Regions from separate parts of the Stieleria neptunia genome, predicted to be linked through region 1. Evidence: riboswitches for the same ligand, from Rfam matches in the RefSeq annotation. Region 1 holds a riboswitch; each other region holds the start of a gene.
The links. Region 1 has a riboswitch for cyclic di-GMP ahead of Enr13x_RS11995 (hypothetical protein). Riboswitches for the same ligand answer to the same signal wherever they lie in the genome.
Positions count from the first base shown of each region.

Region 2: linked by a shared signal. The riboswitch ahead of Enr13x_RS00180 (Flp family type IVb pilin) and the one ahead of Enr13x_RS11995 (hypothetical protein) in region 1 are both predicted to bind cyclic di-GMP.
Region 3: linked by a shared signal. The riboswitch ahead of Enr13x_RS37010 (response regulator transcription factor) and the one ahead of Enr13x_RS11995 (hypothetical protein) in region 1 are both predicted to bind cyclic di-GMP.

Region 1 covers NZ_CP037423.1:3,448,293-3,458,263, forward strand. Annotated here, with positions in the region: gene Enr13x_RS11980 (hypothetical protein) at 1-237, opposite strand, end outside; gene Enr13x_RS11985 (DUF4112 domain-containing protein) at 234-596, opposite strand; gene Enr13x_RS11990 (exonuclease/endonuclease/phosphatase family protein) at 738-1,841, shown strand; cyclic di-GMP riboswitch class I at 2,411-2,503, shown strand; gene Enr13x_RS11995 (hypothetical protein) at 2,562-3,206, shown strand; gene Enr13x_RS12000 (pilus assembly protein TadG-related protein) at 3,331-4,524, shown strand; gene Enr13x_RS12005 (TadE/TadG family type IV pilus assembly protein) at 4,670-5,095, shown strand; gene Enr13x_RS12010 (RecQ family ATP-dependent DNA helicase) at 5,304-6,743, opposite strand; gene Enr13x_RS12015 (GspE/PulE family protein) at 6,878-8,146, shown strand; gene Enr13x_RS12020 (hypothetical protein) at 8,491-9,147, opposite strand; gene Enr13x_RS12025 (response regulator transcription factor) at 9,960-9,971, opposite strand, start outside.
Region 2 covers NZ_CP037423.1:32,607-42,577, forward strand. Annotated here, with positions in the region: gene Enr13x_RS00155 (leucyl aminopeptidase) at 1-1,335, shown strand, start outside; gene Enr13x_RS00160 (AAA family ATPase) at 1,411-2,622, opposite strand; gene Enr13x_RS00165 (type II and III secretion system protein family protein) at 2,751-4,325, opposite strand; gene cpaB (Flp pilus assembly protein CpaB) at 4,544-5,563, opposite strand; gene Enr13x_RS00175 (A24 family peptidase) at 5,842-6,399, opposite strand; gene Enr13x_RS00180 (Flp family type IVb pilin) at 6,820-6,999, opposite strand; cyclic di-GMP riboswitch class I at 7,160-7,258, opposite strand; gene Enr13x_RS00185 (Flp family type IVb pilin) at 7,976-8,155, opposite strand; gene Enr13x_RS00190 (hypothetical protein) at 8,607-9,143, shown strand; gene Enr13x_RS00195 (SGNH/GDSL hydrolase family protein) at 9,260-9,971, shown strand, end outside.
Region 3 covers NZ_CP037423.1:10,810,109-10,820,079, reverse strand. Annotated here, with positions in the region: gene Enr13x_RS37035 (hypothetical protein) at 1-277, shown strand, start outside; gene gltX (glutamate--tRNA ligase) at 389-1,939, shown strand; gene Enr13x_RS37025 (c-type cytochrome) at 2,146-3,498, shown strand; gene Enr13x_RS37020 (glutamine--tRNA ligase/YqeY domain fusion protein) at 3,647-5,353, shown strand; gene Enr13x_RS37015 (aminotransferase class I/II-fold pyridoxal phosphate-dependent enzyme) at 5,434-6,570, shown strand; cyclic di-GMP riboswitch class I at 6,744-6,820, shown strand; gene Enr13x_RS37010 (response regulator transcription factor) at 6,881-7,312, shown strand; gene Enr13x_RS37005 (hypothetical protein) at 7,362-7,667, shown strand; gene Enr13x_RS37000 (chemotaxis protein CheW) at 7,699-8,244, shown strand; gene Enr13x_RS36995 (methyl-accepting chemotaxis protein) at 8,241-9,623, shown strand; gene Enr13x_RS36990 (hybrid sensor histidine kinase/response regulator) at 9,620-9,971, shown strand, end outside.

The DNA.
Region 1 (9,971 bases):
CGCAGACGCTGGGGGGGCGACGTTCACCGCGCCTGGATCGTCTGCCGCACCCACTGATCGAGCGTCTGGCGGTTGGAACAACCAGTCCCAATGCACCGGTCCCGCGGCGATGCTCTCCGTGCCCATGCGCCCCTCCGCGACAGGTCTCCGAGTGGGCGGTTGCTGCCTGGCGAAATCGCCGCCGATGGCGTGAATCAGGATCGTGAACCGTGGCAACGCGTCGATCGTTTGCCTCATCGATCGCCCACTCGCTTCTTGAGATGCGTTTCCAACAGGACCGCGTTCCGCCGATTGGACTTCCAATACCAATCAAACAGGTCACCGGCGATCGGCACGGCCCCGAGTGTCGCGTCGATCAAGACGTTGCCGCACATCCGGATCAATACCCCCGTTGACGCTTTCATGCGAACCGCTTCGGCGATCAACCACAGCCCGACTGCTGCGGTGGCTGCATCACCCACGCCAGGCAACAGCCCCACCAACGTGTCCAATCCGAATCGGATGCGGGTTCCGGGCAAAACGAATCGGTCATCCATCAACCCCGCGAACTTGCGGACCCGCACCAGACGCCGCTCCACATCCTGCCATTGCGACATCTCACGCACTCCCGATTGTCGTTTTGCCGTTGCCCCAGTCGCCCAAGTTTAACTATAGCCACCTCAAACGATCGAGAGGGTGATCAAAGTCAGCCCCGGCCGCTACGGTTGGGCCCAACAACGTTCGGCAAGGAGGCCGGGGTGGGGATCTTTTCCAAACGTCGACGAAAAAGCTCCTTCAGTAGCACAAATCCGCTGCTGCGCTGGTTCGGCCCGGGCGCGACCACGCTCGGATTGCTGTACGCGCTTTACATGTTGCTCACCGGTGGGCTGAGTTTTTCGTCGCTTGACGGATTGCTCGGGCCGGATCCCGAGACGGCGTTTCGCGGCGAAACGATTTCGCTGGGCGACCGAACCGATCGTCCAACGGATCGGATTCGCATCGCGACCTTTAATATTGAACACTTCGCGGACAAAAAATCCAGCATTCGAACCAACGAAGACGGCGTCGATGTGTTGGGAACGATCGCCAAGATCGTCAGCACGTTTGATGTCGTGGCGATCCAAGAACTGCAGGGGGCCGACGGCATCGCCCTGCAGCGACTGGTCGGGTTGCTGAACGAATCCGGCGGCAATTTTGCCGCGACGATGAGTGATCCGATCGGCGAAGCCTACTTGGAATCGTACGCCTTCGTCTGGGATCGGTCACGGATCAATCTGGTGCCCGGTTCCGCCTATGTCGTGCAGGATCCCGGCAAACGCATGTACCGCGAGCCGATGGTGGCTACGTTCGAAACCGTCGTCCCCCAAGATAGCGGGCAGCCGCCGTTTCGCTTCACGATGATTAATGTTCACACCAAACCCGACCGTGTCGATCCCGACGACCAGGATAGCGAAATCAACGTGCTGGCCGACGTCTTTCAACGCGTCCGGGAATACGAATTCCAACAGTACTCCGAAGACGACTTCATCTTGCTGGGTGACTTGAACGTCAGCGAAAAGAACTTGGGACAACTGAAATCGATCCCCGGCGTGCTCTCGCTGGCGGCCGACATCCAAACCAATATCAACCGCACCAAGACCAACGATCACATCCTGATCGACAGCAGCGTGACCGCCGAATACTCGGGCCGACTCGGCGTGATTGATTTGAAGGCCGACCTGGGCCTTTCCGAACAACAGGCCAATGCGATCAGTGATCACATTCCCTTGTGGGCCGAGTTCGATCTGTACGAACAGCCGCCCGTCGCTCGAACGACCGCGACCGCCACGGCCAGTGGTCCCGGAACACGGCTGATTCAGTAGGACGACCGCGTTTCCAAGTACGACGGCCCTTCCGGGCCGTCGCCCCGTAGCACTCTCCTTTCCAAGTACGACGGCCCTTCCGGGCCGTCGCCAGCAGCACTCTCCTTCTCACACGTACGATGGCCCTTCCGGGCCGTCGCCAGCAGCACTCTCCTGTTCCAAGTACGATGGCCCTTCCGGGCCGTCGTCCGTTGGACTCCCGACGACGACCTGGAAAGGACGTCGTACCACGATCCGCAGACCGCATCACACCCCATCGGCCAGATCATTGGTCTTTGCCGCGTTTCGCGTCTTTCTCAAGCTGGACGGTCCCATTCGCCGATCCTCGGCCGCTACGCCGGCGGCGTCGAACCACAACCCTGGGTCACCATTAGCCGGGCCCCCAGGCGGCTTTCCCAAAAAACTGAGGGCATCCCCTCATCGCGCCGCGACAACTGCGACGACCGTCACGACGCGCACGGGGGGGCGTCTCTTCATAGACCATACTTTTGGGGAAACGGGCATTTCCAGACGCAAATCGACATAGCGTTTGATTGCCAAGTCAGCTCGAACGGTTCCCCCTTTCAAAACCCTCGAAACGGCAAACCACGTGCAAGCGTGGGACGCAAAGTCATGGGTCCGGCACGCTTCATTCGAAGCGGACGGATTGCCAGACCACCGAAGGGGATTCCCAATCTCAGCTGCGGCATCTTTTCTGCCTCGTCTATTCAGGGAACCCAAATGTCACACGCATTGACTCGACTCGGTGCCATGCGCGCCACACTGATTGCGGGAGGTTGGTGCTTGTTCGCGTTGATCCCCGGCCTCGCCGCAGCGACCGAACCCGTCCTGTTCATGGTTGAAGAGGATTGGGAACTGACGATCAACGAACCCGAAGTCAAAATCAACTCGCCCCAGATCGCGTTCTTTCTACATCCCGACGCGGATCACGCCGATTGCTATTTCCAACTGCAGATGAACTACGCCGCCGATGACGGCTACTCCAGCGGCGGTTTCCACGTCGGTGCCTTCTGCAACGAAACGCTCGTCGACGAAGAACGCAGTCAGATTCAAGAGACGCTGTATTGCGACAACGACCGGATTGAATGGACCAGTGCGATGGCTGTCTTCAATGGCCAACTGATGTTCGCGGTAAAAGAGGGACACAGCATGCAGTGGGGCCATTTCGGCGGCCCGGAATACCTGGTGCAAATGGATGACCAAGACCTTCACGCGCTGGACCACTACACGCCTGAGAAGAGTCTCGAGACGGTGGACATCGGATTCGGGAAAAACCGGGTCGCATCGATTCGGCTCAAGACGGTCCATTTGACCTACACCAACGGTCACACCCAGACGATCCACGTCAACCAATTTGCCCACTGAGCATCCCGCCGTGCAGACAAGCACGAAGCGCAAACGCGTGAAGTCCAGCGACATAACGACACCGACGCAGCTCCGCGAGCGTCTATCGAGTGAGATCGGTCCCGTCATCTAATCAGGTTATCCCATGTTTCAATCGACATTGCAGCGCGATCGCGCTCTCAAACCCGTTGCTTTTCCAACCGTCACTTCGGGTAATCGCCTTTCGGCAAAACGTCGCAAGGGCTCGGCACTTGTCTTCAGTGTGGTGCTGGTCGCCGGACTGTTGGTCGTCTCGGCGATCGCTATCGACTATGGACACATCAACGTTTCCCGATCCGAAGTCAAACGGACGGCGGATGCCGCGGCCATGTCCGCGTGTTGGGAACTGTTCGATGGTGTGGTCCAGGGCGACGACGCAACCGCCGTGCAGTGCCAGATCAACGACGCCGCATCGATGATCGCGTCCAAGAACGTTGTCAGTTCCCGAGCGCCGACGCTGAACGCCGACGCCGACATTGAAATGGGCTTCTACGATCGCAACCAACCAGGTGACCTGGACACCGCGGACCCCTCGCGTTTCAATGCCGTCCGCGTCCACGTCCGACAGACCGAAGCCAACAACTCCGCCATCCCGTTGTTCTTTGGTTCCGTCACCGGCCGCGCCGAACAATCGTTGCAGGCGCGGTCGACCGCTGCTCTGTTCAAGACCATCTCCGGGTTCCACAAGCCTAAGGATGCGGGTGAGACGTTGGACATCCTGCCGATCGCCCTGGATCTGGAAACCTGGGAGCAAGTCGTCGCAAAGCAGACCGAGGATGTCTATTCGTACTCCGGCGGTCAGGTCACCAGCGGCAGCGACGGATTTTATGAATGCTCGCTCTATCCGACCGGAACGGGATCGCCGGGTAACCGTGGGACCGTCGATATCGGTGGCAGCAACAACAGCACCAACGATCTCAGCCGGCAAATCTTGTACGGCATCTCGGCCCAAGACATGGACGACCTCGGCCATTCGCTGGAATTCGATTCCAATGGAGAGTTGGAACTCAACGGTGATACCGGAATCAGCGCGGGGATCAAAGACGAATTGGCAGCGATCATCGGCCAGCCCCGGATCATCCCGATCTTTACCAGCGTCCACGGCAACGGCAACAACGCGATGTACACGATCGTCCGCTTCGAAGGCATCCGCATCTTGAGCGTCAAACTGACCGGCCCGATGAAAAAGAAGCACTTGACGATTCAACCGGCTCCGATGGTGGCCCGATACTCGATCTTTAAAGAAGCCCCCATCGAAGAGAGCGAGTTCTTGTTCACGCCCGTGATGCTCGTCGATTAGTGCTTCGTCGACTCGCTTGCGGGTCGTGGCACTCGTCAAGCGTTTCGGCCGGTAGCGCGAATCGCCGAATGTCGTGACGACTTGCCCGACCGCAAGCACAGACCAACAAGTGAAACAAACGCATCATCAAACGCCAGTGATTCCAATGAACCGTCGAAACCATCCAAACCGTCGAAAAGCGTCGCGTCGCGGTGCCGCGACTGTCGAATTTGCCTTGATCGTCCCCGTCATGCTGACCTTCACCTTTGGGCTGATCGAGATGGGGCGAATCAGCATGATCAAAGAAGCCGTCGTCCAAGCCTCGCGCGAAGGGGCGCGCGTCGGGATTCGTCCCACCGCGTCGATCGAAGACGTGCAAGCACGGGTGAACGAAGAATTGGCGATCATGAACCTGACCAGCGCCAACGTGGTCATCACCCCGACGTTTCTGGAAGAAGCCGAACCGGGCGACGACATCAAAGTCCGGATCACGATCCCGATCAGTGCGGTCAGCTTCGTCCCCGGGTTCTTTGCCTTCGAGGGAATGGACATCGTCGCCGAAACCGTGATGCGGCGTGAAAGCACCGGCTGACGCCAGCGGGACGTGTCAGCGAGCGGCGCGCCCCCTCGTTCCCAGGCTCTGCCTGGGAACGCGATATCGGTGTGGCTCCGCCACACGCGTGTCTCGTTTGCGAGGCGGAGCCTCCGGAGCAGTGTGTCCCCAGGCGGAGCCTGGGAACAAGATGAAATCAACAGGCCGGTGGTCGACACGCGCCACTGGCTCACGCCGCGTGCCGGGATCATCCTGGTGCCGCCGGATCGGCGAAGTAGCGATTCAGGAACGGCTTGCGATCGCCTTCTTCGGCTGCGAACTGGACCATCGCGTACAACCGCTGTTGATCGCGACGTTTCTTTTCCGCCAATTGTTCATCGTCTTGCAGACGCGCCGGTAGCGGCGCCCGCACTTCAAAACACTGCGGTGGTCGCGGCCCGGCGACCACACCGTGCCGATCCAAGATCGAAATCGCCGTGGCGATCCGATGGTCGTGTTTGCTGCGACGTTGCAATTGGCCGTTCATCCAATCCAGACCGAACGCCCTGCACTGCTCGCCGTGCTCGGCCATCAATTGATACAACCGCGTGTAGAACGCGGCATCGGGATTGGACCATTCGATGAATTGCATTTGCGTCATCAAGTCTTCTTGCGCGTACAACCACACGCACCGACTCGGTTCCCCGTCGCGACCGGCACGTCCGATCTCTTGGTAATAAGACTCGATCGATCCGGGGGTTTCCGCATGCACGACCATGCGAATGTCTTCCTTGTCGATGCCCATGCCGAAGGCGTTGGTCGCCAACACCAGATCGGCATCGCCGGACATGAATTCGTCCTGCACGCGACGGCGATGATGGCGTGGCAAATCACCGTGGTAACTGACGTGGTCGATCCCTTCGGACAGCAGGTGATCGCTGAAACGCTGGAGTGTTTTGATCAACGAGAAGTAGACGATCGCGCTGCCCGAGCGGTACTCGGGATCACGCAGGATGTCACGCAGTTGGTTCCGTTTTTCTTCTTCGTCATAAACCGGAATCACATCCAAACGCAGGTTCGGGCGATCGATGCCTTGGTGAAACAGTTTGACTTGCGATGCATCGATGCCGATCTGGCGGTAAATGTCTTGACGGCACTCGGCCGTGGCGGTGGCGGTCAGCGCCAGCGTGGTGGGATCGCCGATCGACGCGCGGATCTCGGCCACCCGCGTGTAGTCGGGGCGGAAGTCGTGGCCCCACTGGCTGACACAATGCGCTTCATCGATCGCCAACAGACGGACCGATCGTCGTGACAGCGCCTCGCAAAAGTCGTCCTTGCGGAAACGCTCCGGGGTCACAAACAGAATCTTGTACTGCCCTCGGGCCAAGGCGTCATAGCGGGCCAAACGCGTCGCGCGGTCCAACGACGAATTGATGAAACTGGCATCGATTCCCCGTCGCAGCAACGAATCGACCTGGTCCTGCATCAGTGCGATCAAGGGGGAAAGTACCAAGACGATCGAGCGGTCGTCGTCGGCACTTGACAGCGCCGGAATCTGATAACAGAGCGACTTGCCCATGCCGGTCGGCATCACGACCATGGCGTGCCCCCCCGCTAAGACGTGTTCGATGATCTCCGCCTGTCCGGGGCGAAAGTCATCGTAGCCGTAGAATCGACGGAGAAGTTGCTTGGGGGGTGGCGCATTCATGCCATTATTTTTCACGCCGCAGCCGAGTTGGGAACGGGGCACCGGCGGTTTTTTGCGTTGTGCGCCGTTATCGTTCATATTAACCAACCGCTACTCATGACCGACTTCTCCGATTCTCCTGGAAGACCCGCAACGTGAACGACGAATCAATGATCGATTTGCAAGACCAAGGAAACCTGGAGGGTGAGACAGAGCTTGCGCCACCGGAACTTTTCGCCGCCAACCTGATTGAATGGTCGTTGGAGCGACACGCCAGTGATTTGTTTGTTTCGGACGTCGATGGCGCCGTGCTGATTTCGGTCCGGCGACTGGGCCGGATCGAACCGGTTCGCAAACTCGCCCGCACCTACGGCCATCGGCTGCAAGGACACTTGCGCGTCTTGGCAGGTGCCGACGCGGGTGAATCCATCCGCCCGGTCGAAGGCCGAGGCAACATCACCACGCCGGACGGCTCCAAGGCGCATCTTCGCCTTAGCAGTATCCCCACGCTGTACGGCCAAGACGTTGCGATCCGATTGTTCGATCCCGTGCGTGGCGCCCGACCGCTCGACGAACTGGGCATGGACTCGGTGGACCTGAAATCGATCGAGCACTTGATCGGGCAACGAAGCGGATTGATCCTCGTCACCGGTCCGGTCGCGAGTGGAAAGAGCAGCACGCTTTACGCCATGATGAATGAGCTCAATGACGGCTCACGGAAAATCCACACCATCGAAGACCCCATCGAACATGCACTCTCGGGCGTGATGCAATCGCAAACCAATGCACGCCTCGGGTTCGGCTTTGCAGAACTTCTGACGGTCGTGCTGCGGCACAGCCCCGATGTGATCATGATCGGCGAAATTCGTGACCGCCAAACGGCGGAAACCGCGATCCGAGCCGGGGCGAGCGGACAACTGGTGCTGGCAACGGTGCACTCGACCAGCACCGCCGAGGCGGTCGACATGATGCTTCAGTACGACAGTGACCACATTTTCTTGGCCAGCGCCCTGGCGGGCGTGATCAATCAGCGTTTGGTCCGCCGGCTCTGTCCGGTCTGCCGCAAACCGTCCGAAGGCTCGCATCCGACCGAAGTCCCCGAGCGGATTCGCAGTCGCATGCAAGGGGAAGAAGCGTCGGTCTTCGTCCCCTTCGGTTGTCACCTCTGCTACGAAGGCGGCTATGACCAGCTGATCGCATTGCCAGAGATCATGGTGGTGGACACCGTGATCGAAGAAGCCATCGCCCGGCGGGCCAGCGCCTGTGAACTGGAGACGATCACGACCGAGGACGGGATGCTGCGGCTGGGCGAAGTCGCCCACAGTTACGTCCTGCGTGGGCTGACCTCGCTCGATGAAATCAATCGCGCCGTGAACGACCCGCACCTGGCGAGTCTGCAGCGTCGCGCCGAAAAGGCCGGTTGAAGAGTGCCTCAACGGAAACGGGCTCAGCCGGTCAGCCGCCAACATTTTCGACCGATCGCCGCTACGCTGTGAAGCCTCTTTTTAGCGGCAGGGCGCGAGCAGGCTGTCGGTTTAGATCGGGATCTGCTGAGTCAATGGTGAGCCGCTGGCCGTAAGGCCCCGGGCAGCGTCGCAGTGCCCGGCCGCTTACGCGGCGCGCGGCTCACAAAAACGACAGCCCGCCAGCCCTCGGGTGTTTTGGCAGAGATGAAGAACCGGAGGGCTCGCGCCCTGCCGCTAAAACTTAAAGAAACACATCGAAAAAATGCTTCACAGCGTTAGGATCGCCGAGTACGGCCAGAACTCTATTCGGCCGCCTCGCTCTCCAATTCGGGGCGCGCAGGCGGGTCGCTTTCGGACGGATCCACGGCGGGGGCCTCATCGGCGTCTGGGCCTTCCGCTTCGGGACGCTGCGGTGCATCAGGCTCACTATCGGGGCCGCCCGCTCTGGGGCCTCCGCCACCGCCTGACATCTCCGAATCGTCATCGGACGCCGGCGGTTCGTCAGCGTCCACCGGCACCAGTGGACGTTCGGGATCCACGACACCCGATGCCTCGTACACGAATTTCGCGTGACGATTGAACATCAAACCGTCGTTGTTTCGCAAGTAGACCGTGTACAGCTTGTGTGGTTTGACCACCAAGCCGCCACGCCAATGATAAACCTCCACTTGATAGCGGCCGTCTTCGAAGGTTTGCACAGGTTCCCTTCCCAGCAGTTCACGAACGTCCGTGTTGGACAAAAATCCGACGCCCTTGCGGTTGGCCTCCACACTGGCCTCGGTGACTTGATCGTAGGCCGCGTTCACCGCCGGTCGGGCCACGAGATAGTCGTACCCTAACGCAACGACCATTAACCCCAACACGACATAGAGCACTGTCTTGCGAGTTCCGCCGCCGGAATCTTTGCTGGGCCATTGTTCGTCCCGCGCGTCAGCGGAATCCTGGGGCGTTTCGGACATGGGAGGGGTGCCTTCAAAATGATCGAGAGGAATGGGGCATGATGTACCGCCCTCCGTTGTACTAAAGCTGTTCAGGCCCGGGGGATCCACGATGGAGCATCGCCGACATTAATACCGGAAAATCGACAGCCGCTTCCGATTCAGTTCGGGTTGAACGCCATCGCATCACCGCAGGCGAGACCACAAAGCAGAAAGGTTCGGATTGGACCGACTCGTGCGGTCGGAACGACCGGTGGCGAGAAATCGTCAGCAAAGAATGGGCGGCGGTAGCAGGCCAAAGCTATTCACCGATCCAACAAAAAAAGGCAGCACTTGTCGGTGACGCACAAAACTCGGCTGAGTCCAGGTATCTGCCCCGAAACCTGTTGCTTGCGATCACCGACAAAGGCGCTGCCTCGCCCCGTGAACTCGATGATTCGCCGGCCGTTACGTTTGACGGTGACGGGGCCGATCGGTCGGAAGTGTTGTGTCGTCAACACCTGCGCCTGCCTCACGCGCATCGTGCTTCGTTACACCTTTCCGCAGAACAATGTGGCGGCTCAGAGGAATGTTCCGGCGTTGCCGCCGGAACATTCTCCAAGAGCCCCATGTATTCCGCAGGTTCCTTCCATGATCGAAGCCCGTGTCTCCCTACAAAGATTCGTCCGGTGAATCATCGTTCCATCGTGGTTATCGATCCCTCGATTCTTGCTGATCCCTCAACAAGCATCGTTCCCTCGATGATCAGAGTATTGCAGATCGGAACCGACCGGACGAAGAGCAGAAACCGAAAAGCGATGTGGTAACCCGCAACCCGCCGGAGGTGACCTTGCTTAGGTATCAAG
Region 2 (9,971 bases), 3.4 Mb from region 1:
ATCAGCCGCTTGATCGGTCAAGAAAAACTTTCCTCCGACTCCGGCGAATCGATGCTGATTGCGGGGGTCGGTGATGAAGGTTCGCAGTTGGTGTTGCTGATCGGATTGGGTGAAAAATCAAAACTCGATCGCGAAGCCGCGTTCACGCTGACCAGCACGGCGGTCCGATCGTTGGTTTCCAAGCCGCACGAAAAATGGGTCGTCGCGTTGCCGGAGTGCTTTGACGCGGTCGATCATGATGCGATCGTCGCCGGCGCCTTGTACGGTTTGGAAGGCCAGTCGATCTACCGCACCAAATCGCCGATCCATGTGCCGGCGACGATCGCCATCGCATCGGCCGACACAACCGCGATCGATCGGGGCGTGATCTTGGGCGATTCGATCAATTTGGCGCGGCGGTTGGTCAACGAACCCGCGTCGGTCATCTACCCGGCTTCGTTCGCCGAGCGGGCGACGGCCTTGGCGACAGAAGTCGGTCTGGGGTGTGAAGTGTGGGATGAACAACGATTGGCCGACGAGAACTGTCGGGCGATCCTTGCCGTCGGCGCGGGCAGCGACAAACCGCCCCGCCTGGTCATCCTTCGACACGACGGCGGACCGCAGGGCGAACCGCCGATCGCGATCGTCGGGAAAGGCGTCACGTTTGACAGCGGCGGTTTGTCGATCAAGCCCAGCGACGGGATGGTCGACATGAAATGCGACATGGGCGGCGCCGCGACCGTGGTCGGAGTGATGCGGGCGTTGGCGAAGTTGGGCGTCAAGAAAAACGTCATCGGATTCTGCGGGCTCGCCGAAAACATGGTCAGCGGGTCGAGCTACAAACTCGGTGACGTCATCGTCACACGCAGCGGAAAGACGATCGAGATCTTAAACACCGATGCCGAAGGCCGCGTCGTCTTGTCCGACACACTCGACGTGGCGGTCGAGCACCAGCCGGCGGCGATGGTTGATCTGGCGACGTTGACCGGTGCCTGCATGGTTGCCCTGGGAAATGAAGTCGCCGGTCTGATGACCAACAATCAATCGGCCTGCGATGCCGTCATCGACGCGGCCCGCGGCGAAGGCGAACCCGTCTGGCAGCTGCCGATGTTCGAGCTCTACAACGACAAAGTCAAAAGCAAGGTCGCCGACATCAAGAACATCGGCGAAGGCCGCTGGGGTGGCGCGATCACCGCCGCGAAGTTTTTGGAGAACTTTGTCGGCGACGTGCCGTGGGTTCACATCGATATCGCCGGACCGGCGTTTGCGGACAGTCCCAAGCCGCATCGAGACGCCGGTGCGACCGGCGTGATGGTCCGCACGCTCGTCCGCTGGATCGAGAACCAGGCAGGGTAGAGAAGGACTTGGGATCTTAAATAAAATCCACGACGCCTTGGGGACGGACCCGACGACCAGGTCTGGCCGATGACGTCATGACTTGGCGCCGGGCCAGAACATTTTCCATTTGCTCTCGTTCGACTTGCCGCTTTCGCTGGGCTCGGCCGAGGCTTCTTTGCCTTGGAGTTTGGCGGCCAGGTCGCGGAGCGCTTGGGTGATAGGAGCCTTGGGCGCCTGGTTGATCAGGGGCACGCCGTTGTTACGGACTTCCACCATCGTGCGATAATCGTTGGGCAACAGCGCATAGATATCGCGTCCGAGTGTTTCTTTGGCTTTTTTCAAGCTGATCTGACCCGATTCCAACCCCGCGCGATTGACCACGATCTCAATCTTGCTTTGCAGACCGTCGACCTCTTCAAAGCTCATCATCAAACGCACGACGTTTCGCAAACAGGGAAGGTCCAATTGGGTGATCAACAACACCTTGGACGCCGCCTCGATCGCCGCCATGTCGACCGCGCTATAGGTCTTGGAAAGATCGATGACCAGGTGGGTGAACGACGCTTTCAACAGCCCGATCACTTTTCGCAGACTTTCATCAGTGATTCCGATCGTGTCATGCAATTCGACCGGGCGGGGCAACAGGTACAGCCCGCTGCTGTGTTTGGTCAACGATTGTTTGAGCAGTTGGATGTCCAACCGCGAGACGTTTTGGACGACATCGGCGAGGGTGTAGTCGGGAATCGCATCCAAAAAGACGTCGGCGTCACCGAGTGCCAGGTCCAGGTCCAACAGGGCGACACTGTTTCGATTGTCGGCGGCAAAGATGCAGCCCAGATTGACCGCGGCGCTGGTCGTTCCGACGCCGCCGGTCGCTCCGGCGATGGCGATGACTTCGCATCCCCGCGCACCGCCCTCGGTGGTGCCGAACTTGTGTTGACTGACCCGCGTCAGCGCCGCGGCGAGGTCCTCGTGGGACATCGGCAGGGTGAGAAATTCGCGCGCCCCGGCGCGAATCGTTTGCAAGATCAGGTGGCCATCGGTGCTTTCGCTGGCGGCCAGGATCACCGTGTCCGGCGCATCGCTGGCGAGCCGTTCGACCAGCCGAATCGATTTTTCGTTGTCACTGTCCAGCGAGATCACGCCCACGTCGGGCGCGGTTTGCTCGATCACGTCCGGAAAGAATTCATACCGCGAGCAATCGGCTTCCAGCCACACGGTGTCCATGCCCAAGAGCATGGACTTGAGTGAATCACGCGTGTCATCATTGGGGTCAACCAATGCGATTCGTAGCACGTTTGTCATTGCAGATGTATCCGGTCGCTCATTTCAATTCCGTTCATCCCACCCCTCGACGGCCACGTTGCCGTCGATCGCAGGTCTCGTCGGTGGGGTGGCCGACAACCATATGCCCCTGGCCCGCATCCCGAGCATCAATACTCGTCAGGCGTGCTGATGATGACTCCCTCACCCACGACCGTCGGTTCGGCTCCCGGCAGGATGGCTCCCGGTGGCAACGCGGATCCTTGATCCAGAGTCGCTCCGGGTGGCAATCCCATGCCCGGCGACAGCAGACTTCCATGGGCCATCATGGCTCCGTTCTGCATCACGTTGCTGTGGATCATCGATGCGTTGCCGGAAACGGCCGGTCCGCTGTTCATCGAGCAACCGTCGCCGCCCAGCAAGTTGGGGACTTCGATGTGGCCGTTCATGTACAGATCTCGATCGTTGGGCGACATGCTGTTGAGTCCCGGACCGCCTCGCGGCACTTGGTGGGGATCCATCGCGTCGACCAGTTCCGGCGTCACGGTGATCAACAGTTCGATGTCGTTGCGCTGTTCGCGGACGGTGCGGAAGAACGTGCCGAGGACCGGTAATTCTCCCAGCAAGGGCGTCGCCCGAGTGGTCGATTCGGTGCGGCTTTGCAGCAATCCGGCGATCGCAAAGGTCTGTCCGGCTTGCAGTTCCACAGCCGTTTCGACGTATCGCTGGCTGAACGCGATGACGTTTGCCCCGGCGACGATCAGCGAACGCGATTCGTCGGGTTCTTTGACTTCCGGGCGGACTTCCAATCGCACGCGACCGGGTCCGACGACGAACGGCAGGAAGTCGACCGACGTCCCGTACTCCTCGTATCGGACCGAAATGTTTCCGTTGCCCGAGGGAACGATGTAGGGAATTTGACCACCGACGGTGAACCGTGCCGGCCGGCCGTGAGTGGCGATCACCGTGGGCTCGGCCAAGTACTTCACCAGATCCTGCTGGCGCAGAGCGGAGATGAAGGCGTTGAACTCCTCCCCCTGGAAGACATTGGTCGGGTCGGTGATCGCGCCCGGGTAACTGGTGAAGGATCGCGTGTCACCAATCCAGTCCCAGTCAACACCAAGCTCGCGAAGCTTGGTCCGAGAGACTTCCATGATGCGGGTGTGCAACAACACCTGTTGGACACCCACCACGCGAATGTTGTTGACGACCGTCGGATAGTATTGTTCCACGATGGCGATCGCCCGATCGACATCGTCGACGCTGGTGACGTAACCGGAGACGATCGCTGAGGCATTGACCGGCATCACCTTGAGCGTCGCCAGCGGCAGCTGGGACGACAAGATGCCTTCGATCTCGCGGGCGTCGGCGATCACCGTGATGTCGACCGTGTATTGCTTGTCCTCGGTGTCCCACAAATTGATTTGCGTGGTCCCGGGTGTCTTGGCGAACACCTGCAGCTGATTCTGCGAAATCGGTGTGGCACCGAGCACTTCTTCGTTGTGAACTTGGAATCGCGGGATCTTCGCCTCCAAGGTCAGAATGCTGCTCGACTTGACCAGCATTTGCATCCGTTCAACCGCACGTGTGATCGTGTGGTTGGCGGCGCCGGCTGTCGCAGCGGCAGAAGTCAGTTGAGCGTCGTCGACGTCTTGTGCGCCGGCATGAGTCGCGAGACACGCCACCGAGAAAAGGGCGATCAATTTGAGCGCGGCTGGGCGGACCGCATTTCGGAACATTTGCATCGCAGGTGCATCCTTGCAGAACCTTCGTCTCGGATCCTTCCGAAACACGATGCCGATGACTTTCACCATCGACATACATCAGTTCGTTGCGAGTAACGTCGGGATAAAAAAAGGGGACGGGTCACGCTCGCCGCTTCGGTCCGTCTGGCTTCAGAATTCGAAGCAAGGTCGTTCCTACAACGGCGAGTCTTGATTTACTTTGCTGATCTATCGAGGACTCACTCGTCAGATCCTTCTCCGCCTTCGGGCTGAAAGAAGGGGCTGTCGGCGCCTCGTAGATAATCATCGGAAGTGGGTTTGTTTTGGTCGGCTGATTGCTCGGCCGAATCATCCGTGGTCGCCAGGTCAAGCGCTCCGGTGTCTCCGACGACACGCGGCAACGGTTCCCCTTCCACCCATTCGTAAACAATCATTCTTCCGTTGATGATTTTTGTGGTGCGGAAGGTCGCTTTCTTCGGTCCGGCTTCCGCCTGTGCGACTTCTACGGGTTTTTCTTCCGCGGCAAGCTTTCTCAGCCGCTCTTGTTCGTCGCGACGGTCCTGCAGATCTCGCAGGAACTTGCGGGCCGCTTCGCTGGTTTCGCCTTCCGGGATACTTTCGTCATCGGCCGTCGGACTGCCCAGCGACAATGAGATCTCGCCGAGTTTCTTGGCAAAGTCAAAGGCTTCGACATCGGCCTTGCGGATCAGCAACTGGATGTCGCGAGCGGATCGTGTGCGTGGTTGGTCGGGATCGAACTTGGTGATCCCATCGATGCCGTAGACCTTGATGCCGGTCAACACATCGAGTGCCATGTCGCGGGCAAACATCTCACCCTTGGTGAAAAAGCCGCGGATGTCGACGCGGTCGCCGGGACTGACCAGGTTGACCGTTCCGTCACGGCCGGCCGGCAACGAGACGACGGCGTAGCCTTTCGGCACCACCTTGTCTTCGACTTCATTCATTAATTTCAGGTCCAACATCGGCTCGCCGGCATACAGCGGGACCTTGGCGAATCGTCCCTCAAACTGGCTCAGCTCCGCCGAGGCGCCCTGCGGGACGCGGTCGGCCGGCCACTGTTCCAGCCGAAGTTTCTCGGCGGTGATTTGTTCTTCGGGATTGATGGAAACCGTGGTGACCAAGATCTCCGCCATTTCCGTGGGGGTGCCGTTTTGTGCCTGCATCCACTGTCCGACTCCGACGGCCGCAACGGTGCCGCAGATGCCGGCAAGTAGCAAGAAAAGTGATTTGTTTCGCATGGCGTGTGCTGGTACCAGACCAGGTGATAACGTGTCGGGTGTGGAGGACTGAGCTGGGAGGAGGCTGTCAACCCACTCTCTTCACTCGGTTACAACCAGCGCCGGCCTGCAACCCTGCATGCTGCAGGCGTAGGGCTGGTGTAATAGGTTTGCTTTCTCTAGACGCCAAGGAGGGGCTAACTAGGATAAATTCTCAAAATCAGCACGCCTTGAGGGTTAATGCCACCCTAATTCAGGTGGATTTCCTGGTGTCCAAAAACAGACGTCTGTGCTTCCGTTCAGACCAACATTCCGGCGTAGGCAAAATAGAGAATGGATCCGATTGCCATCGGTATTCCGTATGGCAGCAAATACATGGTCGGTTTTCGCTCGCGGGCGATCTTGGAAAGCTCCGAAGGTTTCTTCACCGTCTTCCATTCTTCCAAAATTTGCAGCGCCATGGCGTAGTGTTTGGTCCAGTTCCCGCTCTTCCAGATCATGAACACGGCCATGATGCCGCCCACGATTGCGGTCGCGGCGAACGCGTAAAGCGTCACCACGGTGCCCAACCAGGCACCGACCCCGGCGAGCAGTTTCACGTCGCCGCCGCCCATTCCGCCGACGTTTCGCAACACCAGCAACAGCATCATTCCGACGAAGGTGCCCAACAGGCTCCAACCCAGTCCGGCCATCCCGCCCTGGATGGTGCAGTGAACCCAACCGCAGATGATGAATGGAAAGGTCAGCCAATTCGGAACCTTCAGGATGGCTCCATCGATGACCGCGGCGACGATCAAGACGACCGTGACAAACCAGACGGCCCAATTTTCAGTCAGACCCTGGATGATGGTTTCCATGGCGTAGTTCCCCGTGACGATTCTCTAGAAAGGTAGTTTGATGGTCGAAGTCAGGCCGCGGCGGAATCGCAAGGAAGGCCGGCGCGTCCGAAAGGCAGGAGGTGTGTGCATGCCGGTCGGCGGCATGCGGCGAGTGGATCACGCGATGGAATCAGCGCGGTCCCAACATCCAACTGAACATCGCAAAGAGCAACGTGATGAAACAGCACGAAAGCTGCCAAACGTGCTCTGCCGCATCAGTGGGAAGGAGTGGATAGTTCATGGTGGATTCCGTGGTCGCCCGAGACGGGTGGGCGCAAAAAAAAGAGACTCGACGTGACCGGTGTGTATGCGACTAAGCCAAACACCGGCCAATCGTCGAGAATCTCTCGCGGTGGTCGTCGGCGAAGCTTCCGTGGGAGGACTCCGCCAACGGCCCTATCAGTTAGCAGCGATTGCGGCGCCGACTTCTTCGAACTTCTTGTTCGACTCGGTACCAATCGTGCCGACTGCAGCCAAGCAAACGACGACGATCAGGGCCAACATCACAGCGTATTCCACTGCGGTCGGGCCATCTTCTTCCTTCAAGAACTCAACGATGCTATTAGCGAACTTTTTCATTATTCAAACTCCTCGGTGGGATGTCACTTGCGATGACGCCCGACGATGACTTACTGGTCCGATTCAACGTGAATAGGATCCCGGAAATGAAGCAGCCACGTCTCCAAAAGACTTGCCTCGGCAATCGCGATCGCATCGGAAATACGATCTCGACTGTTCCCTTGGCAGCTCGGCTATCCTTCGAACAAAGCGGTTTGCCTTGCCCACGGACCCGCAGCTTTGCGCCCCGCCCTTTCGGTGCGGTTTGCCTTTCTCTGGGGAGCCAGGCCGTCCGAGTATTCTGGTGACCGTCGTGTGGTCGAATCCTCGGCAGCAGGTCGTCGTGACCTGCTCTCAACGGAACCCTATGTCAGGAATCGGGTGAGTCAAAAAACTCCAGTTAGACAAAGCATTCTGCATCGGCAAAGGGTGACGTTGGTCGGGATGTAACACCTGCGCCGAGCATGACCCTCCGCGGCGGGATCCGTCTGGGTTGGAAAGCCAACACCCAACGCCCAACGCCCAACACCCAACACCATGGCATCGGCGCGGTCTGGCCGGGACCGGAACCCGAAGGCTTGCGCCCAATGCCACATACTTTGACGCCAAGCGGGGTGTTTGTTGTGAGCGGTAGGGCGCGAGCCCTCCGGTCTGTCACGGTGTTTTTGAAGCGCGACCGGACGGCTCGCGCCGTTCTGCTAACACCTTCAGAGCCGAAGAAAGTGGCATTGGGCTTGCGGGGCTTAAACCGACAGCCGGCTCGCGCCAGCGTCCGGGCCTCACCGTTGATGTCGATCTGAGGGGAATGAGTCGTGTCCGCCGTGTGGTTGGTGATCGCGTCATCCCCGGCGGACGCGTCACGGCCTGTTGATCGAGCGGTTTGCACCGAGGTGCCAGGTCGGCAAAAAAAAACGCCCCGGCGCCAATGATCGTTGGCGCCGGGACGTGTTTGGGCTGTGCCACAGAAGCGCTCGCGCTCCGGGCAGGAATCGTCCGCTTAGTTAGCGGCGATTGCGGCTCCGACTTCTTCGAACTTCTTGTTCGACTCGGTGCCGATCGTGCCGACTGCGGCCAAACAAACGACGACGATCAGGGCCAACATCACAGCGTACTCGACTGCGGTCGGGCCATCTTCTTCCTTCAAGAACTCAACGATGCTATTAGCGAACTTTTTCATTTTTCAATCTCATATGTAAGGAGCCTTCGAAATCGAAGACATCCATCGATGACTTAGTGGGCCATTCCAACGTGAAAAGGAACCCGGAAAAGAAGCAGCGACAACTCCAAAAAAGCGGAGTCGACCACCGTCCGAAACCGTGTCGATCAACCCTGCTTTCGCAGCGACGATCGGGTTTTCGGAAACGCGTCGTCACGGACACGTTCTCTACCTGGACCGTATGTCAGAAAGCTGAGGATGCAAAAATGTGAAGTGCTTAAATGTTCGCGCCGGCCGATCCGGGTTTATCTGTCACGGTCGTAGCGGTCAGTGTGAGCAAATCCCCGCTGGGACACCCCATTTCACTACCCAAGGAAGTCACACGGGGTTCGGAAAACGAACTGCGCCGTAGTCTCAATCGATGGAACTGAATCACCAAACGACATAAGGATGAACTCACCCGGAAGATTTCATGATGCAATTCAATACTCGACTGATCACCGCCGTGCTGTCCCTCACCCTCGTTGCTTCGTCAGGGTGCAACTACCTCAATTCGTTGATGAACAAGAAACCGGACGACCAAAAATTGAGCAAAGCGGAGATCAAACGAATGATCAAGGAGAGCGAGAAAGATCTTCCTCACCGCTTGGACGAAAATTTCACGCTGACGAAGATCACGATGGACTACGGTGGAACGCTCAACGGTTGGTACACCGTCAGCGACGAATTGACCGCACAGCTTCGAAAAATTGGGAATGTCAAAATCGAAGAAAAGATGCGGGAGAACATCGAAAAGCTTGATTTGGATGACTGCGATGTGCCGGAGCAGATCATCGAGATTCTGGAGCAGGATGATTTCGCGATTCAATATATCCTCGAAGATAGGTACGGATTGCCGATCGCGTCGGTCGTCATCAGCAAAGAGACGTTGGAAGGTGAACAACGGGTCGGGCGTCCGCAACAAAATCCCTTCGCCGTTCGCAACGTCTCCCAGAAGGGCGACAAGTAACACCCTCGAGAAATACGGCAATCAGTGCGGTCGGAGGGCCCGAGACAGAGGCACGGCTTGCCGGGGGTAAATATCATGAGGGGAATTGAAATCCATTTCCCCTGCCATGGAACCCGATGACCATGATCCGATTCGGACTCTGCCTGACCCTTGCGCTCGCCCACGTCGTTTCCGCCCCCGCCCAAGACGCCGCCAAAAAGGACGCCGCCAAAAAACCGGCGGCGAAAAAGGTCAACCCTGCCTTTCAACCCCCGGACGTCAATCCCAAGCTTCCCAATGTTCTGCTGATCGGTGATTCGATCTCCATCGGCTACATGGTCGCCGCACGCGCCGCGATGCAAGGCAAGGCCAACGTGTTTCGGCCGCCGACCAATTGCGGTCCGACGACACGTGGTTTAGATCAGATCGATCAATGGCTCGGTGATCGCATGTGGGATGTCGTTCATTGGAACTTCGGACTTCATGACCTCAAGTACCTGGGGCCCAAAGGCCAGAATCTGGCCGATCCGCAGGCCGACGGCTCGCACCAGCAGGTGCCGATCGACGAGTACCAAACCAACATCGAAAAACTGGCCCGCCGCATCAAGCAACAGGCAAAGACTGTCATTTGGCGCGAGACGACGCCGGTGCCCGAGGGCGCCGCCGGACGCGTCGTCGGTGATTCGGCCAAGTACAACGCGGCGGCCGCCAAAGTGATCGAGAAGGTCGGCGGAATTCAGATCGATCCATTTTTCGACTTCGCAGAGTCTGTCAAAGAACACCAGCGGCCCGCCAACGTCCACTACACCGCCGAAGGATCGAAGTTGCTCGGTGAGCATGTCGCCGAAC
Region 3 (9,971 bases), 3.6 Mb from region 1:
CGATTCGGAGACCGACGCGACAAGCGATCGCTCCAAGTCGCAACCGTCCGGTCAAACGCCGGCTCGCGGTGCCTCTTCCCCATCACGCGGCTCGGGCCCGCTCAGCTCCGCCGCTCGCCAACCGCGCGGCGCGCAGGCCACAGCACCGCAGCGCGGCAATCCAGCCCCGCCCCTCGACGACGACATCGATCCCGATGACATCGACTGGGAATCGATGAGCAAAGCGGAACGGCGACGGATGCGAAAGCACCTCAAACGCACCGGCCGAGCGGCGTAGGATCGGGTGACTGCCGGGTGCGGGGATGCCGGCGCCGCCCTTCGTTTCAACCGCGGGCGCTGATATTGTTTGTGTCGCCATTCCCGTCCTCCCGTTCCCATCCAATTTCTCATGATTCGAACCCGTTTTGCGCCCAGTCCGACCGGTTACTTGCACATCGGCGGTGTCCGTACGGCCCTCTTCAACTGGCTGTTGGCCAAACAATCCGGCGGGCAGTTTATCCTGCGGATCGATGACACCGACGCGGGACGCAACGTGACCGAAGCCCTGCAACCGATCCTGGATGGTTTCAAGTGGCTCGGCATCGACTGGGATGAAGGCCCGGAAATCGGCGGCCCCAACGGCCCCTACTACCAATCCCAACGCATCGATCTGCACAAAGCCGCGGTCGCCGACTTGCTCGCCAGCGGACACGCCTATCGCGACTACGCGTTGCCGGAAGAATTGAAGGCCGAGCGTGAGGCTGCCGAAAAGCGCGGCGAACGGTTTTTCTACGATCGGCGTTGGATGGCGGCCGACGACGAAGCGGCCAAGGCTTACGAAGCAGAGGGTCGACAGGCGACGATTCGGTTGAAGATGCCGCGTGAAGGCGACTGCGTGATTGAGGACCTGGTCCGCGGCACGGTGACCGTCGCTTGGGAGACCGAACAAGACCATGTGATCGCCCGCACCGACGGCAGCCCGTTGTACCACTTGGCCAGCGTCATCGACGACCATGCCTTCGGAATCACGCACGTCGTCCGCGCCGAAGAACACCTGCCCAACACGCCGCGGCAAATCTTTATCCTCGAATCGCTCGGTTACCCGCGTCCGCAATACGCCCACCTGCCGTACGTCGCCGAGCCGGGCGGGACGGCCAAACTGAGCAAGCGCAAGCTGAACAAGTACCTCAAGAACAAAGACTTCGCGGACCTGCTCGAACACGGCAACCGGATCGCCCAGCGGTGCAATCTGACGACCGATGACCAGACCTTCAATCCGGTCATCGTCGATTTCTACCGCGACATCGGATTCACCGCCGACGCGTTGCTGAACTACCTGCTGTTGCTGGGTTGGTCCCTGGACGGTGAACGGGAAAAGTTTTCCGTCGCCGAGATGATCGAGCTGTTCTCGTTGGCTCGCGTCACCAAGTCACCGGCCTCGTTCGACCCGCAAAAACTGATGGCGTTCCAGGCCGACCATTTCGCCTCGCTCTCGGCCGAGGCTCGATTGCAAGCGGTGGCTCCGTTCGCGACCGCCGCGGGGCTGGTCGAATCCAAGGACGACCCGAAACTCGCCGCCGTCGTCGCCGCCGCCGGGGATCGGCTGAAGGTCGCCGGGGACATCATCGATTTCGATTACTGTTTCATCGATGCGATCGAGTACGATCCCAAAGCCTTCAAAAAGCGGATCACCAAGCCGGCCGACGCCTGCGACCTGTTGTCCGGTTTTCGCGAAGCGGTGTTGGCGGCCGAGTCGCTGGACGCGGCGGCGGCGGAATCGCTGCTCAAAGGCTACTGTGAAACGGCCGAAATCGAGATCGGACAGATCATTCATGCCGTCCGCGTCGCCGTGACCGGGACCGCCGTCGGATTTGGCGTGTTTGATACACTGGCCATTCTCGGTAAAGAGACGGTGGCCGAGCGGATCGAAAACGCGTGCAAAAAAGCCGCAGAAGCTTGATTCTATCCCCGAAATGGCGCAGGTTACAGGATCCGCTCAACCACCGATGCAACCGGATCCCTACGAGCCCTGTATCGCTGCGTCGAGCCGGTGTGGATGGATCATCGCCCGTAGGTTCGCACAAAACGGCTGAGATTTTAGGAAGATCAGCCGGTTTGCTGCGAGCGTCCGGGCCTCCCCCCGTGTTCGTTCTCTGTCGAAATCCCATGAAAAACTACATCCTGTCCGCCCTGGCCCTGTTTCTGTTCGCCGGATGCAGCCAAAAGCCATCCGAATACACGGCGGAATTCGAGCCGAATCTGGTCCACGCGATGAAATACCAGATCAAAGAAGGCATTCCGATGGAGCAGGCCATGCAGGATGCCAGCTGGATCGTCGACGGCATGTTTGGAACCCCGGACGAGCCGACCTTGCCCGAAGCCCTGCAAGACGAAGACTTCGCCGACTTGATCTCGCTGGACCGAATCAAAACCGCAGCCGGCCCGATCGCCGAAGGCAGCGGGCTGTATCGCAAACATTGTGTCAGTTGCCACGGGGTCACGGGCAATGGACGCGGCGAAGCCTCGGCCACCCAGGATCCGTACCCGCGAGACTATCGGCATGGGATTTTTAAGTTCAAGTCAACCAAGCGAGGTTCCAAGCCGATCCGCGAAGACCTCGCCCGCTCGATTCGCAACGGAATTGCAGGCACGGGGATGGTTAAAATTCCCGATTTGAAGGAAAAGGACATCCAAGCGCTCGTCGACTACGTGATCTACCTGTCGATTCGCGGGGAACTGGAACGCACCCTGATCGATGACGCGATCTTTGAATTGGATTTGGAAGGTGGTGACCGGATCATCGATCGCCAACTCGGGGAAACCTTGGCCGCCGGCGGTCGCGAGCAAATTGAGAAACAGATCGAGGCCTGGGAAGAGGCCGGAGAACCCGAGGACGATCCGGCCGCGGAGCTTGCCGACCGGTTGGACAATTTTGACGAGTCGATGGAGATCGCGGTCGAAATGCTCGAGGACATCGGATTTGATTGGCTGGACGCCGAAGAGGACATTGTCGAAGTCCCCGAGCCGCCGGCCGACATCCCCGTGGCCGACAATTACGCCGAGTTCGTCGAACTGTCCCAAGGCGACCAGGCCGAGGCGCTGGCGGCATCGATCAAACGGGGCCGAGAAATTTTCACCGGAAAAGTCGCTTCGTGCAGCAAGTGTCACGGCGAAAAAGGCTACGGCGACGGCCAGAACAAGGATTACGACGACTGGACCAAAGACTGGACGACACGGGCCGGGCTGAAACCCGAAGACACCGAGTCGCTGATCCCCTTGATGGCCCGGGGAGCGATGCCACCGAAGAACGCATTGCCGCGTAATTTCTCCGAAGGCGTGTTTCGCGGCGGAGAAGCCGCCGAAGATCTGTATCGTCGGATCGTGCAGGGCATCGAAGGTAGCCCGATGCCGGCATCCACCTTTGTCCCCGGCGAATACGAAAAAGACGACATCTGGCACCTGATCAACTTCGTCCGCTCGGTCAAAAAGCCCGACCCCGAGACCACCGAGGCGATTTAACGCCCGTCCAGACCGTCGCATCCTGGCGTTGCGTTTTCGACAGATTTGTTGTTTGATCCTGGCAGTCGACGTGCGCACGAACCCGAACGGGACGTGGCACGTCACCTTTCCGTAGAACTGCTTTATCATCCAACGCAAAGCCGACGCCATGACCGACAGCTCCAGCGCGACCAACGCCGAATCGTCACGCCCGACCAAACATTTCATCGAGCAGGCGATCGACGCAGATTTGGCCGCCGGAAAGACGAACGGCGTGGTCACCCGGTTCCCTCCCGAACCGAACGGCTACCTGCACATCGGCCACGCCAAAAGCATCTGTCTGAACTTCGGGCTGGCCAAAACCTACGGCGGCCAATGCAACCTGCGGTTCGACGACACCAACCCGTCCAAAGAAGAAACCGAGTACGTCGAATCGATCATGGACGACGTCCGTTGGCTGGGGTTCCAATGGGACTCGTTGCACTACGCCAGCGACTACTTCGGGCAACTCTATGACTGGGCCGAAAAACTGATTCAAGCGGGACACGCCTACGTCTGCGACTTGAACGCCGAGCAGACGCGGGAATATCGCGGCACGCTGACCGAACCGGGAAAGAACAGTCCCTACCGCGACCGCAGCGCCGAAGAAAACCTGGAACTGTTCCGCAAAATGAAAGCGGGCGAGTTCCCAGACGGGAGCCGAACCCTGCGTGCGAAAATCGACATGGCGTCGCCGAATCTGAATCTGCGTGATCCGGTGATGTATCGCATCATGCGCGCCCACCACCATCGCACCGGCGACGACTGGTGCATCTACCCGATGTATGACTGGGCGCACGGGCAAAGCGATTCGATCGAAGGGATCACGTTTTCGATCTGCACGCTGGAGTTTGAAAACCATCGACCGCTTTACAATTGGTATTGCCAATCACTGGGCATCCATCACCCGCGGCAAATCGAATTCGCGCGGTTGAACATGACGTACACCGTGATGAGCAAACGCAAGCTGCTGCAACTGGTCAAGGAAAACCACGTGGGCGGCTGGGACGATCCCCGCATGCCGACGATCAGTGGACTTCGCCGCCGCGGCTACACCCCCGAGTCGATCCGCAACTTTGCGGCCGACATCGGCGTGGCGAAGTTCAACAGCACGATCGATGTCGTCCGTCTGGAAAACGCCGTCCGAGAACATCTCAATCGTGTCGCACCGCGTCGCATGGTCGTGTTCGATCCGACCAAACTGACGATCACGAATTGGCCCGCAGGCGAGGTCGAAATGGTCGACGCGATCAACAACCCCGAAGACGACGCCGCCGGAACAAGGTCGGTTCCGTTCAGCGGGACGCTTTACATCGGTGCGGATGATTTCCGTGAAGAGGCACCGCGCAAGTTCTTCCGACTCAAGAAAGGCGGCGCGGTCCGGTTGCGAAGCGGCTACATCATCGATTGCCACGACGTCGTCAAAGATGACGACGGAAACGTGATCGAAATTCTGTGCACCTACGATCCGGCAACGAAATCCGGCCAAGACAACTCCGGACGCAAGGTCAAGGGCACGATCCATTGGGTCAGCGCCGATCACGCGATCCCCATCGAAGTCCGCAACTATGACCGCCTGTTCGCGGTCGAAAACCCCGACCAAACCGCCGCCGGACAAACGTTCCTGGATCATTTGAATCCCGACTCGCTGTCGGTGACCGAAGCGTTTGCCGAGCCGGAAATCAACACCGCCGCGGCGGGCGACCGGTTTCAATTCGAACGGCTGGGGTACTACGTCGTCGACGCGGATTCCAGCGACAAGCAACTCGTCTTCAACCGAATCGTGCCGCTCCGCGACAGCTGGGGTAGTATGGTGGCCAAGGGAAAGACCAATTAAACGCGACCCGATGGCTGAAGTTCGAGTCCTTCGAAAAACGTCTCGACCGGGACGCGTCGGTGATTGCGAAAGTGTAGGCCATGATGTGGGATGACTTTGATCAGACGTTAGCCGAGTTGCGTTGCCGCGGGCGGATGCGCCAGTTGCATCCGCGGCGGTTGGACGGTGTTCACTTGGTCGACGCGGCGGGCCGGCGGTTGATCAACTTCGGCTCCAATGACTATCTGGGTTTGGCGTCGTTTGTGGCGTCCAAGTCGATCCGTGTTGATTCGGTCGGTGCGCAGGCCAGCGGGTTGGTTTGCGGCTGGACCGATCGTCATCAGTTGCTTGCCGAAACGATCGCCCGGTTCGAACAGACCGAGGCGGCGCTGGTGTTCCCGACCGGATTCGCCGCCTGTTCGGGCACGGTGTCGGCGATTTGCCGACAGGGCGACTTGATCCTGAGCGACGAATTGAACCATGCCTCGCTGATCGACGGTTGCCGGTTGTCCAAAGCCGAGCGAATCGTTTATCCGCACCGGGACGTCGATGCGGTCGCCCGGTTGTTGGCCGCGCACCGCGACGCGCACCGCCGCGTTTGGATCGTGACCGACTCGGTGTTCAGCATGGACGGACACGTCGCGCCGCTCGGCGACCTGTGCGAGGTGGCCGCCGGGCACGACGCGACCCTGATCGTGGACGAGGCACACGGGACCGGCATTTTGGGCGATCATGGTTCGGGGGCCTGCGAAGCCTGGGGCGTGAAAGCCGACATCCCGATTCGAATCGGAACACTCAGCAAAGCGCTCGGCGGCCAGGGCGGGTTCGTCGCTTGCCCGCAAGTGGTTGCGGACTATCTGGTCAACCATTGCCGTCCGTTGATTTACAGTACCGCGTTGTCGATGCCCGCGGTCGAGTCGGCGCTGGTGGCGCTGGCGGATCCCCAAGAGATCCGCCGCCGCCGTGATCGGGTGTGTGCCCTGGCCCGACGCGTTCGCGCGGAGCTGGGGCTCGCTTGCGCGGCGATCGAGTCCGGGATACCGATCGTTCCGATTCCGATCGGGTCCGACGCCGATGCGGTTTCGGCATCGCAGCGGTTGTATGACTTGGGGATGTTTGTGCCGGCGATCCGACCGCCGACGGTCCCCGAAGGCCAGGCGCGACTGCGTCTATCGCTCTCAGCCGGGCACAGCGACGAGATGGTGGATCGTCTGATCGAGGGTTTGCCGTCTTTCTGATTGACGGACACTTTTCACGGTTTTGCTTGACTCTCTCGCGGAGTGACCAACCCTTCACCAGAACACTCCGGTGCGTTCGCCGTCGTCAACGGCGATCGCTCGGAGCGTTTTTCCCGCGGTGGGTCCATCATGCAATGGGGCTATCGAGGGAGGCGTGCGGCCGGAAATCGGCGCTCGCGAACAGGCAAGCCGGCTGTGAAGCCGTGCACGCAAAGTGACGGATCTCGATGGAGATGGCCGCACTACCGAACGAATCAACCCCACGTCTTTGCCAGCGACCGACCCGTTGCCGGCTTGCCGGAGTCAATTGATGACTGCAACGAAACCGACCGCTGGTGTCGCCGCTCGCTTCGGCGCCTCTTCCGCCCAGTCGGATCAAACGATTTTGGTTGCCGACGACAGTCGCACCGTCTTGCGCCTGCTCGATCGAACGCTTCGCGACGCCGGCTACCAAGTCGCGTTAGCCGAAGACGGACGCAAAGCGGTGGAGGTGGCCAATCAAACCAAACCCGACCTGATCATCCTGGACATCAACATGCCGGTCCTGGACGGCTATGGCGTCTGCCACGAGTTGCTCGCCGATGAATCCTGGGACGGCTCGACGCCCGTGATCTTTTTGACCAGCGCCGATGCACCTCACCTGGAAACGCTCGGCAGCCAACTCGGCGCGTTCCTGTCCAAACCGACCGAACCCGACCTGCTGCTCGACACCGTCCAATCGCTGCTTCGGCGCACCGTGTGACGGCGATCCGATCTGTTTCAACTTGTCTCCCTGTTCCCGTGCGTTCGCGATGACCCAAAGCCCCCCTTTCAGAACCGATGACGATTCCGAGCTGAGCTTGGAAACGCTTGATCAGTGGGAAACCGAACTCGATCAATTCGCCGCCGGGATCATGAAACGTTTGTCGGAGGCGAGCGGAAAAACGATCGACGTCAGTGGTCTGATTCCCCCTTCCCAACAAGCGTCCGCGCGGCAGGCTGCCAGACCGCAGGCTGCCAGACCGCAAATTGCCGGACCACCAACCGATCCGGTTGACACGGACGACGAGAGCGAGGCGATGCAACTGCTGAAGTCCTTGCGTGAAATGACCCAATAACCCGATTCATTCTCAGCCCCAAGAAGTTTCGATGGAAAGCGTGATTTCCCATCAATCGAGAATCGCCAACCTGAGCGACAAACACTGCATCTTCCGATGTGGCGATGTGATGTTTTCGGTCCCGGCGACCACGGTGCGTGAAGTAACGATCATGCCGACGGTGGTGCCGGTGCCCCTGAGCCATCCTTCGTTGGCGGGGATCGGAAATCTGCGGAGCGAGTTTCTGCCGGTGATCGATCTGGAGCCGCTGATCGGAAACCAGGCGCGGCTATCAGCCGACAGCGGACAGCTGTTGGTGATGCAATGCCCGCTGGGATCGTGGGCCATCGCGATCGACAAAGTGATCGCGATCGACGGCATCGAAACACACATCGATGCCGGGCAGCGCAATGAAAACGCCATGTCGGTCTTGATGGGCACGGCGACCTATGACGGAAAAGTCATCAGCGTCCTGGACGTCAACGGGCTACAGCGAATCGCACAACAAACACTGGAGGACCAATGGCATGGGCCCCAGTGCGTCTTTCCTTCTACCGTCTCAACCCCATCGTCCGCGTCAAAGTGGAACGCCGTATGAAAACCAACATCACATTTTTGGCCACGCACTCGTTGGTCGCGGTCGTCGCGACGGCGGCGGCGATGGCCGGATCGTCCCTGTCGAGCGGTTACCAGTGGGTCGTTGTCCTGATCGCCGGGATGACCGCCGCCGGTGCCGCGTCACTGTTGTTGACGCACAAGGTCGGTCTCGGGATCCGACAATTGAAAACGATGCTGGTCGAACGACAGCAGACGATCGTCTCCAGCGGGATCCGCGAGCTCGACGAACTCGGCTCCACCGTCCTGCAGACCTCGCAACGGTACGACGAAATCGAAGTCGCCAGTCGGCAAAGTGCACGCGAACTGCAATCCATGCTGTCGCGACTTTCGCGCCGCGAAGGCTATGACTCGGCCGACATGAGCGAGTTCAAGAACGTGCTCGGCGGCGTCGGCCGATCGCTCAGCGAGCTGATGGGCCAGATCGAAAAGGATGTCGTGGAGATCGGCAGATGCAACACCGACATCCACAGCGGCAAACAGTCCGAAGCGACCTACCGAACCAACGCGCTGTTGCAAAATCTGACCAACGGCGTCGAACGGATTGCCGATCGATGTGCCCAACTGCAACAGCAAATCGGTTCGGCCGAAAAGGCGGTGGCCAAAGCGATCGAAAAAACCAACGTGCTGACCGAGGGGGTGCATCGTATCCGCAGCTGCAGCGAAACGAGCAAAAAGAAACTGCGATCACTGGGAGATCCGACACGCCAAATCGGCAACATCGTCGGGACGATCACCGACATCGCCGCCCGCACGGAAATGCTGGCCCTGAACGCGTCGATCGAATCGATTCGCGCCGGCGAACACGGGCGTGGCTTTGCCGTGGTGGCCGACGAAGTGAGAAAACTGGCCGAACAGACGGCACACTCCGCACGGGAAATCGGTGTGCTCGCCGAGTCCCTGGAAATGCAAACCACCGATTCGCTCTCCGTGCTCAGCCGAGAACAAACCGAAGTCGAATCCGACATCGCCGTCGTCGAAGCCATCCGCGACACCTTGAACGAACTATCGCAAGTCACCGCGGCCGGAATGTTCGTCGTCTCGGACCTGTCCCAACAGGGCGACCAACAACAAAACCTGGTTCAAGGGCTGGCCGGAGGCATCGACTCGATCGCCAGTGCCCATCAGGCCGATCGGAAACGCGCCGACCATGCCTCCTGGGCGATCAAGTCGCTGGCCAAAACAGCGATTGACCTCGATTCCAATATCCATCGTCTCCGGGGCTGCACCAATCCCAATCTGGATCTCAATCCCGGCGAGCGACGGCAGTTGCTCGAATTGGCCAATCAGACCCGCGCCGACGCGACGCCCGATGCTGCCAGCCGACACGAAAACGTCCGCGTTGCGGAGGCAGTGAAATGAGCACCCAAGACGCTTCCTCCGACGCGTTCACCGAACATCTCTTTTCGTGCGCCCCCGCTGCCCCCGCTGCCGCCGGCGCCGAATCGGACGCATCGCGTCGCATGGCCGACTTTGCCAACGCCGTCGAATTACTCCATGAGTTGACCCACGCCGGTCTGGAAGACGTCGATGCGTGTTTGCAGCAGACCGTCGAGAAACTGGGGGAACTGGCCGATACCGTCGATCGTTCGCTCTCGGATTTCAACGATGACGACCCCGATGTGTTGAACCTGGTCGACTTTGTCGTCGAGAGCTGCAACTCGGTCCGCAACGCGGCGCTCGGTGAACCATCGGACGAGGTGGACAGTC